4 regions of the Staphylococcus argenteus genome follow, and region 1 is predicted to be linked to each of the others. Evidence: riboswitches for the same ligand, from Rfam matches in the RefSeq annotation. Region 1 holds a riboswitch; each other region holds the start of a gene.
What was found. A riboswitch is a leader RNA that binds a small molecule or an ion and turns the genes downstream of it on or off. The one in region 1 is predicted to bind S-adenosylmethionine.

Region 2: it holds a riboswitch for S-adenosylmethionine, as region 1 does, so the genes downstream of both, SAMSHR1132_RS11440 (Na+/H+ antiporter NhaC family protein) here and metK (methionine adenosyltransferase) in region 1, are expected to answer to the same signal.
Region 3: it holds a riboswitch for S-adenosylmethionine, as region 1 does, so the genes downstream of both, metX (homoserine O-acetyltransferase MetX) here and metK (methionine adenosyltransferase) in region 1, are expected to answer to the same signal.
Region 4: it holds a riboswitch for S-adenosylmethionine, as region 1 does, so the genes downstream of both, SAMSHR1132_RS03995 (methionine ABC transporter ATP-binding protein) here and metK (methionine adenosyltransferase) in region 1, are expected to answer to the same signal.

What each region holds. Positions count from the first base shown of each region.
Region 1 is NC_016941.1:1,811,767-1,815,317, reverse strand. Features, by position in the region: gene pckA (phosphoenolpyruvate carboxykinase (ATP)) at 1-1,349, opposite strand, end outside; SAM riboswitch class I at 1,504-1,614, shown strand; gene metK (methionine adenosyltransferase) at 1,720-2,913, shown strand; gene SAMSHR1132_RS08535 (nuclease-related domain-containing protein) at 3,038-3,551, shown strand, end outside.
Region 2 is NC_016941.1:2,324,912-2,328,462, reverse strand. Features, by position in the region: gene SAMSHR1132_RS11450 (SDR family oxidoreductase) at 1-557, shown strand, start outside; gene SAMSHR1132_RS11445 (hypothetical protein) at 921-1,490, shown strand; SAM riboswitch class I at 1,543-1,638, shown strand; gene SAMSHR1132_RS11440 (Na+/H+ antiporter NhaC family protein) at 1,713-3,026, shown strand; gene SAMSHR1132_RS11435 (SRPBCC family protein) at 3,193-3,551, shown strand, end outside.
Region 3 is NC_016941.1:14,550-18,100, reverse strand. Features, by position in the region: gene SAMSHR1132_RS00065 (YybS family protein) at 1-792, opposite strand, end outside; gene metX (homoserine O-acetyltransferase MetX) at 1,088-2,056, opposite strand; SAM riboswitch class I at 2,116-2,214, opposite strand; gene SAMSHR1132_RS00055 (AzlD domain-containing protein) at 2,422-2,751, opposite strand; gene SAMSHR1132_RS00050 (AzlC family ABC transporter permease) at 2,748-3,443, opposite strand.
Region 4 is NC_016941.1:853,546-857,096, forward strand. Features, by position in the region: gene SAMSHR1132_RS03980 (YwqG family protein) at 1-352, shown strand, start outside; gene SAMSHR1132_RS03985 (toprim domain-containing protein) at 581-967, shown strand; gene SAMSHR1132_RS03990 (thioredoxin family protein) at 960-1,256, shown strand; SAM riboswitch class I at 1,314-1,417, shown strand; gene SAMSHR1132_RS03995 (methionine ABC transporter ATP-binding protein) at 1,507-2,532, shown strand; gene SAMSHR1132_RS04000 (methionine ABC transporter permease) at 2,525-3,220, shown strand; gene SAMSHR1132_RS04005 (MetQ/NlpA family ABC transporter substrate-binding protein) at 3,238-3,551, shown strand, end outside.

The DNA of each region.
Region 1 (3,551 bases):
ACCATTTGGCGTGTGTAATGTAAGCTGATTCTACGACCTACACCGTATTTTCCACCAGTCCATCCAGTATTAACAAGATAAACATCAACATCATGTAAATCGATAAGTTCACCTAGTAAGTCCGCATAAACAGTAGGGTGTAACGGGAAGAATGGTGCACCGAAACATGTTGAGAATGATGGTTCAGGTTCTGTGACACCACGTTCTGTACCAGCTAATTTAGAAGTGAAACCACTTAAGAAGTGATACATAGCTTGATCTTTATTTAATTTAGAAATTGGTGGAATCACACCAAATGCATCTGCAGTCAAGAAAATGATTGTATTTGGATGTGCTGCTTTTGATGGTACCACAATGTTATCTATATGATTTATTGGATAAGCCGCACGTGTATTTTCAGTATAGCGATTGTCTTCAAAGTCTACTGAACCGTCTTCAGCAACGACAGTATTCTCTAAAATCGCACCATATTTAATTGCGTCAAAGATCTGTGGTTCTTTTTCTTTGGAAAGATTGATTGCTTTTGCATAGCAGCCACCTTCAATATTAAATACGCCGTTTTTATTCCATCCGTGTTCATCATCACCGATTAGTTTGCGGTGTGGATCAGCTGATAATGTTGTTTTACCAGTGCCTGATAGACCGAAGAATAATGCTACATCGCCTTTTTCACCAACATTTGCTGAACAATGCATACTCATGATATCTTGCATCGGTAATAAGTAATTCATTACAGAGAAGATACCTTTTTTCATTTCGCCAGCATATTCAGTACCACCGATTAAAATTACTTTATGTTTAAATGAAATAATGACGAATGTTTCAGATCTAGTGCCATCTACTTCTGGATCTGCTTTAAAATGTGGGGCAGAAACGATAGTGAAGTTTGGTTTAATCTTCGTAGCTTCTTCTTTCGATTCAGGTCTGATAAACATATTTTTAGCGAATAAATTATGCCAAGCTAATTCGTTGATGACTGTAAGTTTTAACATTGTATCTTTATCGCTACCTGCGTAACCTTTGAAAACATATAATTCATCTTTTTTATCTAAATAGTCTAATACTTTATGGTATAACTTCAAGAAAGTTTCTTCATCGATAGGTTGATTGATATCTCCCCAATCAATGTTATCTCTATATGAAGGTTCTGAGACAAAAAATTTGTCTTTAGGCGAGCGACCAGTGTATTTACCAGTACTTGCATTAACAGCACCAAGTTCTGTTAATACGCCTTCTTTGTTATCTAAAATTTTATTATAAAGTTGTGTCGTCGAAAGCTGAAAATGTGACGTTGTTTTTTTCAATAATTTGTCAATTTTAGTTGTTTCAGTGTATGTGTCTACTGACATCCTAAATCCCTCCAAAGCGATAATTTAAATGTAAGCCTTTACATTTAATTAGTATAACACATTAACATAATTAATCTACAATATTTTACTGTAAATTTATTTATCAAAAATTGACATTAATTCATTATTTAGGTAGTATTAATTTTAACGGATTCTCTTATCCTGAGTGGTGGAGGGACATGGACCCAATGAAACCCAGCAACCTCTTTTTTATAAAAGAAAGGTGCCAAACCGTTTGCAGACAAATAGGTCTGAACGATAAGAGCGAATGGACGTATTAGGCCTTCTCTCTATATTCATAGTTAGAAGGTCTTTTTTATTTAGCTCACAGAAAGAGAATTTTCGTAATATAAATTTAAAGGAGCAAACTATGTTAAATAACAAACGATTATTTACTTCAGAGTCTGTTACAGAAGGACACCCAGATAAAATCGCTGACCAAGTGTCAGATGCAATATTAGATGCTATTTTAAAAGACGACCCAAATGCACGTGTAGCTTGTGAAACAACAGTTACAACAGGTATGGCATTAATCGCCGGCGAAATTTCTACAACAACATATGTTGATATTCCGAAAGTTGTTAGAGAAACAATTAAAGAAATTGGATACACAAGAGCAAAATATGGCTATGATTATGAAACGATGGCAATTTTAACTGCGATTGATGAACAATCACCTGACATTGCTCAAGGTGTGGATAAAGCGTTAGAATATCGTGACAAAGATAGTGAAGAAGAGATTGAAGCTACTGGTGCAGGTGACCAAGGTTTAATGTTTGGTTATGCAACAAACGAAACAGAAACGTATATGCCTTTAGCAATCTATCTATCACATCAACTAGCTAAACGTTTATCAGATGTGCGTAAAGATGGTACATTAAACTATTTACGTCCTGACGGTAAAGTTCAAGTTACTGTTGAATATGATGAAAATGATAACCCAGTACGTATTGATACGATTGTTGTTTCAACGCAACATGCTGAAGATGTGACACTAGAGCAAATTCAAGAAGACATTAAAGCACATGTCATTTATCCTACTGTTCCTGAAAACTTAATTAATGAACAAACTAAATTCTACATCAACCCTACAGGACGTTTTGTAATCGGTGGACCTCAAGGTGATGCTGGTTTAACAGGACGTAAAATTATTGTTGATACTTATGGAGGCTATGCACGTCATGGTGGCGGTTGCTTCAGTGGTAAGGATCCTACAAAAGTAGACCGTTCAGCTGCATATGCTGCACGTTATGTCGCTAAAAATATAGTAGCAGCAGGCTTAGCAGATCAATGTGAAGTTCAATTAGCATATGCCATTGGTGTTGCAGAACCAGTATCAATTGCAATTGATACATTTGGAACTGGAAAGGTTTCTGAAAGTCAACTTGTTGAAGCAGTAAGAAAGCACTTTGACTTAAGACCAGCTGGCATTATTAAAATGCTTGATTTGAAACAACCAATTTACAAACAAACTGCTGCTTATGGTCATTTTGGACGTACAGATGTATTATTCCCATGGGAAAAATTAGACAAAGTAGAAGAATTAAAAGACGCAGTTAAGTAATGATTCGAACTAAATAAGGCTAAATAAAAGATTTTCGGTATATAAATGATATTATGTATCGAAAATCTTTAGCTTTTCTATTATAATTAAAGTTATTCATATATTAAAAAGGAGCGTTGTTGTGATGGATTTATCTTCACCGGTAGTCATTGGACTCATTACTGCAGTAGTCATTGCATTAATCTTTTTTGTCCTTTTCTTAGTTGCCTTAGGTAGTAAGAAAAAAGTTAAGCGACAAACAGAAGAAAAGTATGAACAACAAGAACAAAACATTAAAAAGTCTCATGAAGAAGCTTTAGAGAAAGAGCGTATTCAAAATAAAAAGACAATTACAAAACAACAAGAAGATTATAATCACATGGTTAGTACAAAAGATCGTGAGATTGACGCATTAAAATTGTTCTCGAAAAATCATAGTGAATATGTAACGGACATGAGATTAATTGGTATTCGTGAAAGATTAGTTAAAGAAAAACGAATTCGACCAGAAGATATGCACATTATGGCAAATATCTTTTTACCAAAGGATGGCTTTAATAATATTGAACGTATTAGTCATTTAGTTTTAACTAGAACTGGACTTTATATAATTGATTCTCAATTGTTAAAAGGTCATGTTTATAATGGTATTAGTGGCG
Region 2 (3,551 bases), 510 kb from region 1:
GGGATGAACAATTTAATTATGAACTAGTAGAACAAGCATATAGAGAATTAGGTGGTTTAGATAATGTGACACTAGTCGCTGGACATCAGCAATACCATGATGATATTCAAGGTTTTACAACAGATGCATTTTCTGAAACATTTGAAACGAATGTCTATCCGGTATTTTGGACGATTCAAAAAGCACTAGAGTACTTAAAACCAGGTGCATCGATTACTACGACGTCATCTGTACAAGGTTATAATCCAAGTCCTATACTTCATGATTATGCCGCTTCAAAAGCAGCTATTATTTCATTAACGAAAAGCTTTTCAGAAGAACTTGGACCTAAAGGTATTAGAGTGAATTGTGTGGCGCCAGGGCCATTTTGGTCACCGTTACAAATTTCAGGGGGTCAGCCTCAAAGTAAAATACCTACATTTGGACAAAAAACACCACTAGGTCGTGCAGGTCAACCTGTCGAATTATCTGGTACGTATGTATTGTTAGCCTCAGAAGAATCAAGTTACACTACTGGTCAAGTGTTTGGTGTGACTGGTGGTGTGCAAATAGATTAGGTTTGTAATTGTAAAGGTATCATAGATAATGAAAACAGATGCAATTAATAATTGTAATTTTAAGTCGGTAAAGATATGGGTCTTTATCGACTTTTTTGATGTCCTATATATAGTATAGATTGTAATTTGAAAGTTAATGCTCGCTATAGGCTCTGCAGTAGAACTTGGAATTCAAAGGTGTTGATTGCAGTGTATAAAAGATTATAGGAAAAATGAAAGACTAAAACGAACAAAAAATGATAAGTTTTATATTAAATGTCAAAGTAGTAATATGTTACGATAATGTAAACGATATAGAGATACTATACTTAGATATGATGCTCACTTTAAATTTGATGAATCGAAAGTAAAGGGGTTGTTATTATGGTTTTAATAATATCTAGAGTTATATTATTTATGATTATAGCATTAGCCTTAGGAGTAATTACTGCTTTTCCTGAACAAAAATTACCATTATATATAGTATTCACATTATTTGTAGCAGTTGCGATTATTATGAATGTATGGTTTACCCATCAAAATATTAAAAAGAATATAATTAAGTTTAACAAATACGTCGCATACTTATTAGCCTTTGTCTCGGGATTACTATATGTTGGATTTGTAATTTATCCATTAACTATAGGGGGCTATGATGTTTTACCAACTATTATATTTGCAATAAGTATCGTATCGATTCAAATACTAGAAAGTGTATTGGGGATTAGTTTAAGAAATACGCATTTATTAAACAAACAGTTGAAAGTCATCTCCAAGCAACGTGTTCAGCAATTTAAAATTATATCGATAACATTAGTAAGTTTATCTATCATGCTTATTTTAATTGCATTAATGCTCAAATGGTGGCTCTTACTTGTGATTTGCATTATTATTTTAATTATTATTACAATCGGAATGATTGTATATGAAAAATTTTATACGACTTCTAATTAATTTATGATTGACGTACTAAGGATTATCTTGTAACGTAAACGTAAATAAGAATCACTTATCTAGAGAGGTGGAGGGACTGGCCCTATGAAGCCTCGGCAACATTTCGAATGTGCCAATTCCAGTAACCGTAAAGGTTTGAAGATAAGCAGGTAAAGTACATGAAAACCTCTTTCTTCATTTTGTGAGAAAGAGGTATTTTTAATTGGAAAGCAGGTAAAAAGGATGGAAGAACATAAAAAGAGCAATGCTTGGGCATTATTCCCCTTGTTATTATTTGTGGCGTTGTTTTTAGGCGTAGGTATTATCACTGGTGATTTTACTTCTATGCCTTTAAATGTTGCGATTACGATTACGGTTATCGTGGCATTATTAATGAATAGAAAAGAATCATTTGCTAAAAAAGTTGAAGTATTTACAAAAGGTGCGGGTCATTCAAATATTATTTTGATGATGTTAATTTTTATTTTAGCAGGTGCATTTTCAAATACAGCTGAAAAAATGGGCGGTGTAAAGTCGACTGTTAATTTAGGGCTATCACTCATCCCTGAAAATTTAATTATTGTAGGATTGTTTGTTATATGTATGTTTGTGTCGATATCTATGGGAACGTCAGTAGGTACAGTTGCTGCAATAGCACCTGTTGGTTATGGATTTGCACAAGCGACAGATGTACCAACTGCTTTGGCAATGGCAACTGTTGTTGGAGGTGCGATGTTCGGTGATAACCTATCAATGATTTCAGATACAACAATTGCTGCTGTGAGAACACAACATACAAAAATGAAAGATAAATTCAGAGTCAATTTTAAAATTGTATTGCCTGGAGCCATTTTAACAATTGTCATCTTGTATTTCTTAACAAATGGTATTTCTTTAAATCATGCCAAAAATTATGATTATGATTTAATTAAAGTTGTCCCTTACGTATTAGTATTAGTGCTAGCATTATTAGGTGTCAATGTGATTATTGTACTAATTGGTGGCACATTATTAGCTGGTATCATAGGCTTAATGGATGGTTCATTTGGATGGATGGGACTTTTAGATGCTATTTCAAAAGGGATCATAAGTATGGAAGACATTGCGATGATTGCGCTATTAATTGGTGGATTAGTTGGTATCATTCAACACAATGGTGGTATTCAATGGTTATTACAATTTGTTCGTTCAAAAGTAAAATCAAAACGTGGTGCTGAACTTGGTATTGCTAGTTTAGTAAGTGTAGCCGATATCGCTACCGCAAATAATACCATTTCAATTATCATGTCAGGACCATTAGCTAAAAATATTGCTGATGAATATGAAGTAGATCCAAGAAAATCTGCAAGTATTTTAGATATTTTTGGTGGCTGTTTCCAAGGGCTCTTGCCATATAGTCCACAAGTTATTTCTGCAGCAGGCGTTGCTGGAATCTCACCATTGATGTTGTTCCCTTATAGTATTTATCCAATTTTATTAGGCGTATGTGGTCTTGTAGCGATTATATTTAATTTTCCAAAATTAAAAAAGAATACTAGTCATGAAGTGAAACATTAATGCCTGACAACATATCGATGTAGCCAAGTAAGGTGGCTTGTTATACTAACAGATAAGGTTGTACTCACTGTATAATGCCAATCTTTTAAAATTGAAAATCATCTATGTTTGGAACTGAGCTAAAATGCGTTAAAATAAAAGTAAGAGCGAAAGTGGGTGGACAACAGTGGCAAAATTTAATGTAGAAAATGAACATGTCGAAGTCGAAATTGAAAAACTTTATAAATTTTCACCGGAATTAGTATACGAAGCTTGGACAAAGACAGATTTGTTAAAGCAATGGTTTATGACATCAGCAAGAACTAATAAAGAAATAGAAGCGGATGTTAAAGAGGGTGGAAAATATCGTATTGTTGATCAACAACGAAACGGTAAAGTGAATGTGATTGAAGGTATTTATGAATCGTTAGTAATGGATGAATATATAAAAATGACTATAGGTATGCCTGGGTTAAGTGAAGAGCAAGATATCATTGAAGTAGAGTTTTTCGAACGTGAAACAGGTGGTACGCAAATGTTGTTTTA
Region 3 (3,551 bases), 970 kb from region 1:
TTTACCAAAGAAATGAATAACACTTAAACCTTGAATATACATCACTAATGATAACACAAGTTGGAAATTTAAAAGTATGCTCTGGAACACACTTGGTTGACTTGTAAATAACAAGCATATAAGGACAATAATATATATCCATAATAAAATTCCGCTCATTTGCCATGCGAAAAGTGGCTTAAACACTGGTGTTGCGATTTTAAATTTTCGTAAAATCGGAAATGTAACGATTAAGTTAATTAAGACAATAAAAAATGTAATGATAATGATGAAACCAGGTAATTGAACGGTCGCTTGTCTAAACCCTTCTTCTAGCATTTGGGTCATATTTGCATCGACGCCACTCATCGTAATCACTTCATGAAGTGATTGTTTAAAAGGTTTTACTAAGCTTGCTGAGGAAGGAATTTTCCCGAACGTTTGAAGTAACATGAATGCGATTAATGAAATCAAACTCATCGCTACAGTTGTTACGTATAGAATTCTCTCTTTAGATGTCTTTTCTTTTAATAATTGACCGATAATTAAACTTGCGATTAAGACTAATATAATAGCACTTAACACGAAAGTATTACCTAGAATGGTTGTTATAATCACTGTAATAAGTGCACTAATTCCAAAAGATTGTGTTGATTTATTCCATAAAACGATACCTGGTATGGTTGCAAATAATGCAAATACTAGTCCTAAACCAGGCATTTGATATAAAGCTAAAGCGACAAATATCAACATTATTGTTGCAATCATTGTTGCTTTAGGTTGTATTTTTGAAAACACATAAGCCACTCCCATATTTTTAACTATAGCTATTATTTTAACCTCTTTAATAGAAATTAACAATTTATAGGTTATCTCTTTCTATCACATTTAATTGATTATTATTTTTGTTGTTTTGCATCTTTCAACGCATGCCATTTAGATTGTTATATTATTTCCTTTAAAGCCATTATGCTTCAATTTTTCACGATTACTATATCGCATTTTAGATACAGTCATTTCTATTAGTTATTTATGTCATTTATTTAAAATTATTCAAATTTAGTAACTATAGTTTAAACGTCTCATTTTTAAGACAAATAAAATGATATTACTTACGTTTGAAATGCTTTAAATTTAAAAAATGATATAAATTAGGTGCCCACGTATTAAAATTTAGTAGGAATCCATCATGACCTACGTTATCAGGCACAAAGAAATGACGGTGATATTTAAATCGTTCACCTAAGGCACGTACTTGATCATCTGGATATAATAAATCATCAATAAATCCCATTGTTAAAACTTTTGTTTCTAAATTTTTAAAAACATGGGTTACATCAGTACGACCGCGGTCAATGTTGTGGCTGTCTAAAACATCAAGCAGTGTTAAATAGCACTTCAAGTCGAAACGCTCTTTAAATTTATTACCTTGATGTTGTTGATATGCTACGACTTCTTCTGGTGTGAAACGTTCATCGTAACTTTTAGATGACCGATATGTCAAAAAACCTAACTGACGTGCAATACTCAATCCTTCTTTACCACCAATATGAATCGCTTGTCTTGCAATCTCATTGAAAGCTCTGCTGTATGACGAAGTTCTACTAGTAGCAGCAAGAATGATAGCTTTATCTACTTGAAATTGTTGGTTATACAATAATTCCATAGCTTGCATACCACCAAGACTCCCACCTATTAATATATTAATTTTGTCATATCCAAGTGCTCGAATACCTAATTCGTTAGCTCTAACGATATCTCGTAATGTTAGCTTTTTAGGAAATTGAGCATCGTTCAAAGGTGAACTTGAGCCAAATGGACTTCCTATGACATCAAAAGTTAAAAATTGATAGTCGTTGATGGGCACATATCCACCATCAATAATTTCTCGCCACCATCCCGGATTATCATCTGTACCATATGTTAAATGGTTACCGGTTAATGCATGACAAACTACAACTAATGGTTGTCCATAATAACCTACATGTTCGTATCGTAAACGTAAATTATCTATGACTTCCCCAGATTCTGTTATAAATTCCCCTAAATTTAAAGTATCTACTGTGTAATTTGTCATTGTCCTTTCCTCCTTAAATAAAAAAACTTCTTACCCTATTGAAAAGTAAGAAGTTTATATACTTATCATTCGAGTAACTCGTTGGTTTTAGCACCGTGCTATAAAGTCGGTTGCTGAAGTATCACAGGGCCAAGTCCCTCAACTTCTCACAATAAGACATATGAAATTGTTATGTGTTTAGTTGAGTTTAAGTCATGAATTACTTTTTATCATTTGAAAACATTGTTATCAAAATCATGCGATTAACCAAACCGTTTTATATTTATGATTTCCCATATCTCTACAAACGATTTTTGTATCAGAATTTTCTGATTAATATCAGTTTACCTAAGTTTAAATATCTGTTCAATGATTTTAAAGTATTTTTAAAAGAAAAATCTTAGTGCAGCCATGATAATAATCCCACTAATAATTGTAATAGTTAAACTGCGTGTAATTATTGATAAAACAACAGTAGGAATTAATGCAATGATATAAGGTATATTCAGTGTATATCCATCGCTATGTGATGTTTGTTGAATGATGCTATCGATGACCAGTGCCGTAAATAATGTAATAGGAATAAATGAAAGCCATCGAACAACGACATCTGGTAACTGTACTTTAGAAATCATGATAAAAGGAATGATTCGAATTAGTAATGTTACGATGCCGCATAATAAAATAAGTATTAACATGTTCATATTCGTTGTCATCGTTCCATCATCACTCCTAACGCAGCCGCAATTGTTGCTGCAAATAATATGGCAAGGTAAGAAGGCATAAATAAGCTTAAAGATAACATCATTACAATTACTACAATAACTAATACAATGTATATTCTTAATCGTGACTTAGTGATTGATTCGAATTGTGCAATTGCCAAAAAGATAAACATGGCTGTAATGGCAAAATCTAAACCTAATGCTTGCGGATTTGAAATATATTTTCCAAATAAAGCCCCAGCTACAGATGAAACTGTCCAAAATAAATATGCCGTTATATTCAGACCGTGCAGCCATCGATCATTGATGGGTTCTCCTTTTAAATAAGGTGTAATGGCAACACCAAATGTTTCATCAGTTACTAATGAACCTAATCCTATACGGTTCCAAAACCCATATGTTTTGTAATTTGGCGCAAGCGACATACTCAAGAGGAACATTCTAGAATTTACAATGAATGTAGTTAATACAATCGCTGATATTGGCGTTCCTGCAATAAACAACGCGCACATAATAAATTGAGCAGCACCAGCGTATATAATAAGACATAACAATGTGATTTCTAAAATACTGAAATTTTGTGATGCCGCTACAATGCCAAACGAAATACCAACACCTGCATAACCAAACAAAGTAGGAATACATTCTTTTACGCCTTGCCTGAAACTTAAATGCGATGTCATCTGTTCACCCTCCTTTAATATTTTTAATGTTTATAATTACGTAAAAATAATATACCTAGTCTAATACACTTCATATACACAAGCAATATTTTTAGACTTCGGTTTGTC
Region 4 (3,551 bases), 960 kb from region 1:
TAAGTTCGATGAGGACGTCCTTGAATTGTGGAATAAAGTCAATCCAGCCTTTAAGTTAGAATCAATGTTTGGTGATTATGATGAATTAATGGAACCTGTGTGCAACACATTTACTGCTAAAGAACCATTTAATCAGCTTGGTGGTTTTCCTTACTTTGATCAAAGAGATCCAAGAACGAATGATCAAGAACTGAAAATGTATGATAGAGTATTATTGCAAATTGACTCCACAAGAGATGGTAGTTCTTCGATTATGTGGGGTGACCTAGGTATTGCTAATATCTTAGTTAAGTCTACCGATCTTGAGGCTATGAAGTTTGATGATTACATGTATTCATGGGATTGCAGTTAACTCAGTCGTAAATAAAATGATTAACTTTAATAAGATGTAGTAATAAACCTTACTTGTTGAAAAGTGAGGTTTTTACTTATGCAAATTGTCCTTGAAAGCCAAAAGTGTTAATTTTGTAATCATTACATTAAGCTTGCTTAAATTTGTTATGATTTATGTTTTATTCAAGGTAATAATGTGAAATGATACAGTGACAGGTTTTTTATTGATTTTTAAAGGGTGATGATTATGGCTATTGTAAATAAGGTAATAATTGTTGAAGGAAAATCAGATAAAAAAAGAGTTCAACAAGTCATTGCAGAACCAGTAAATATTATTTGTACGCATGGCACGATGAGTATAGATAAAATTGATGATATGATAGAATCGCTTTATGGGAAACAAGTTTATGTGTTAGCAGATTCTGATGATGAGGGAGAACGCATAAGGAAATGGTTTAAACGCTATTTAAGCGAAAGTGAACATATATTTATAGATAAAACCTATTGTCAAGTTGCTAACTGTCCTAAAAAATATTTGGCGAATGTACTTACTAGACATGGTTTCAATTGTAAGAAAGAATCAACTCTCATACCTAATTTAAATACTGAAAGGTTAGTTTTAGCGAATGAATAATTCAATTGACATCACAGATGTAACGACGCATTATGAGGAAGAAAAACATTTAATCTTTGGTTATACACCAACATGTGGTACCTGTAAGGTTTCAGAAAGAATGTTAGATATTGCTAATGAAATACTAAAGTTACCACTAATTAAAATAGATTTAAACTTTCATCCTCAATTTTGTGAAGATATGCAAATTATGTCAGTGCCGATTTTATTATTAATGAATAAGGATAAAGAAGTAAAACGAATTTATGCATTTCAATCGGTGACTGATTTGTTAGAAAATTTAAAATAGTTATTGACGAAATTTTACTAAGGTGTTAGGATTAATACAAATTAAATAATGCGTATACTCTTATCGAGAGTGGTGGAGGGATGTGCCCTACGAAGCCCGGCAACCGTCTTATATAGAAATGGTGCCAATTCACATAAAGTTATGACTTTTGAAGATGAGAGAAACAATACTTCTATTGCTTTCTCAATTTTTCTATCGATTTTGAGAAAGCATTTTTTATTTTTATATAGCAACACAGGGAGGAATAAACGTGATTGAGTTAAAAGAAGTCGTCAAAGAATATCGGACTAAAAATAAACAAGTACTTGCTGTAGATCACGTTAATTTATCGATTAAATCGGGATCGATATATGGCGTCATTGGATTTTCTGGAGCAGGAAAAAGTACTTTGATACGTATGTTTAACCATTTAGAATCGCCTACATCAGGTGAAGTCATTATTGACGGAGATCACATTGGTCAATTATCTAAAAATGGACTTAGGAAAAAAAGACAAAAAGTGAGTATGATCTTCCAACATTTTAATTTATTGTGGTCAAGAACAGTACTTAAAAATATTATGTTTCCGCTTGAAATTGCTGGTGTACGTAGAAGGAAAGCGAAACGAAAAGCATTAGAACTTATTGAGCTAGTTGGTTTGAAAGGGAAAGAAAAAGCTTATCCTTCGGAGTTGTCTGGTGGACAAAAACAACGTGTAGGTATTGCACGCGCATTAGCTAATGATCCGACAGTTTTACTTTGTGATGAGGCAACAAGCGCACTTGATCCTCAAACGACAGATGAAATTTTAGATCTATTATTAAAAATTAGAGAACAACAAAACTTAACAATAGTCTTAATTACACATGAAATGCACGTTATTCGTCGTATTTGTGATGAAGTAGCTGTTATGGAAAATGGTAAAGTGATTGAACATGGACCGGTTACACATGTATTTGAAAATCCTCAACATGCAGTAACAAAGAGGTTTGTGAGAGAAGATTTAAATGATGATTTTGAAGCATCTCTAACAGATTTAGAACCCTTAGACAAAGACGCATATATTGTTAGATTAAATTTTGCAGGTTCAACAACTACGGAACCAATCGTTTCAAGCTTATCCAGCGCATTTAATATCAAAATCAATATTTTAGAAGCTAATATAAAAAATACAAAAGATGGAACAGTTGGCTTTTTAATTTTACAAATTCCGTTTATTACAAATGAAGATTTTGGAAAATTCGAAAAAGAGTTAATTGAGCGACAAGTTAAAGTGGAGGTGTTAAGACATGGGTAAATCATTTAGCGATATTATTAATGAAATGATAACAATGCCTAATGTACAGTGGCCAGATGTATGGACTGCAATTGTCGAGACACTATATATGACTGTCGTTTCAACTATATTTGCTTTTATTTTAGGTCTCATCTTAGGTGTTCTTTTGTTCTTATCTGCAAAAGGTAAGTCTAAAGGTGCTAGAATTTTTTATACAATTGTATCTTTTATCGTAAACCTATTTAGAGCTATACCATTCATTATCTTAATCCTTTTATTAATTCCTTTTACTAGTTTAGTGCTTGGAACAATTAGTGGTCCAACAGGTGCATTACCGGCTTTAATTATAGGCGCGGCACCATTTTATGCTAGGCTCGTTGAAATTGCTTTTAAAGAAATTGATAAAGGTGTTATTGAAGCGGCTTGGTCAATGGGAGCAAACACTTGGACAGTCATTCGTAAGGTTCTATTACCCGAAGCAATGCCGGCATTAGTTTCTGGTATTACAGTTACAGCGATTGCATTAGTTGGTTCGACAGCAGTTGCTGGCGTTATAGGCGCAGGTGGCTTAGGTAATTTAGCATACTTAACTGGTTTCACTCGAAATCAAAATGATGTCATTTTAGTATCAACAGTTTTTATTTTAATTATTGTATTTATAATCCAATTCTTTGGGGATTGGCTTACAAATAAACTTGATAAACGATAAATTGGGGGTTTCATTTTATGAAAAAATTATTTGGATTTTTATTAGTATTAACATTTGCAGTTGTATTAACGGCTTGCGGTAATGGAAATAAAGGCGGTAGCGATGACAAGAAAATTACGGTTGGTGCTTCACCAGCACCGCATGCTGAAATTTTAGAAAAAGCGAAACCATTATTAAAGAAAAAAGGTTATGATCTTGAAATTAAAACAATCAACGATTACACGACACCTAATAAATTGTTAGATAAAGGCGAAATCGATGCAAACTATTTCCAACATACACTTTATTTAAATACTGAGAAAAAAGATAAAGGATACAAAATAGTAAGTGC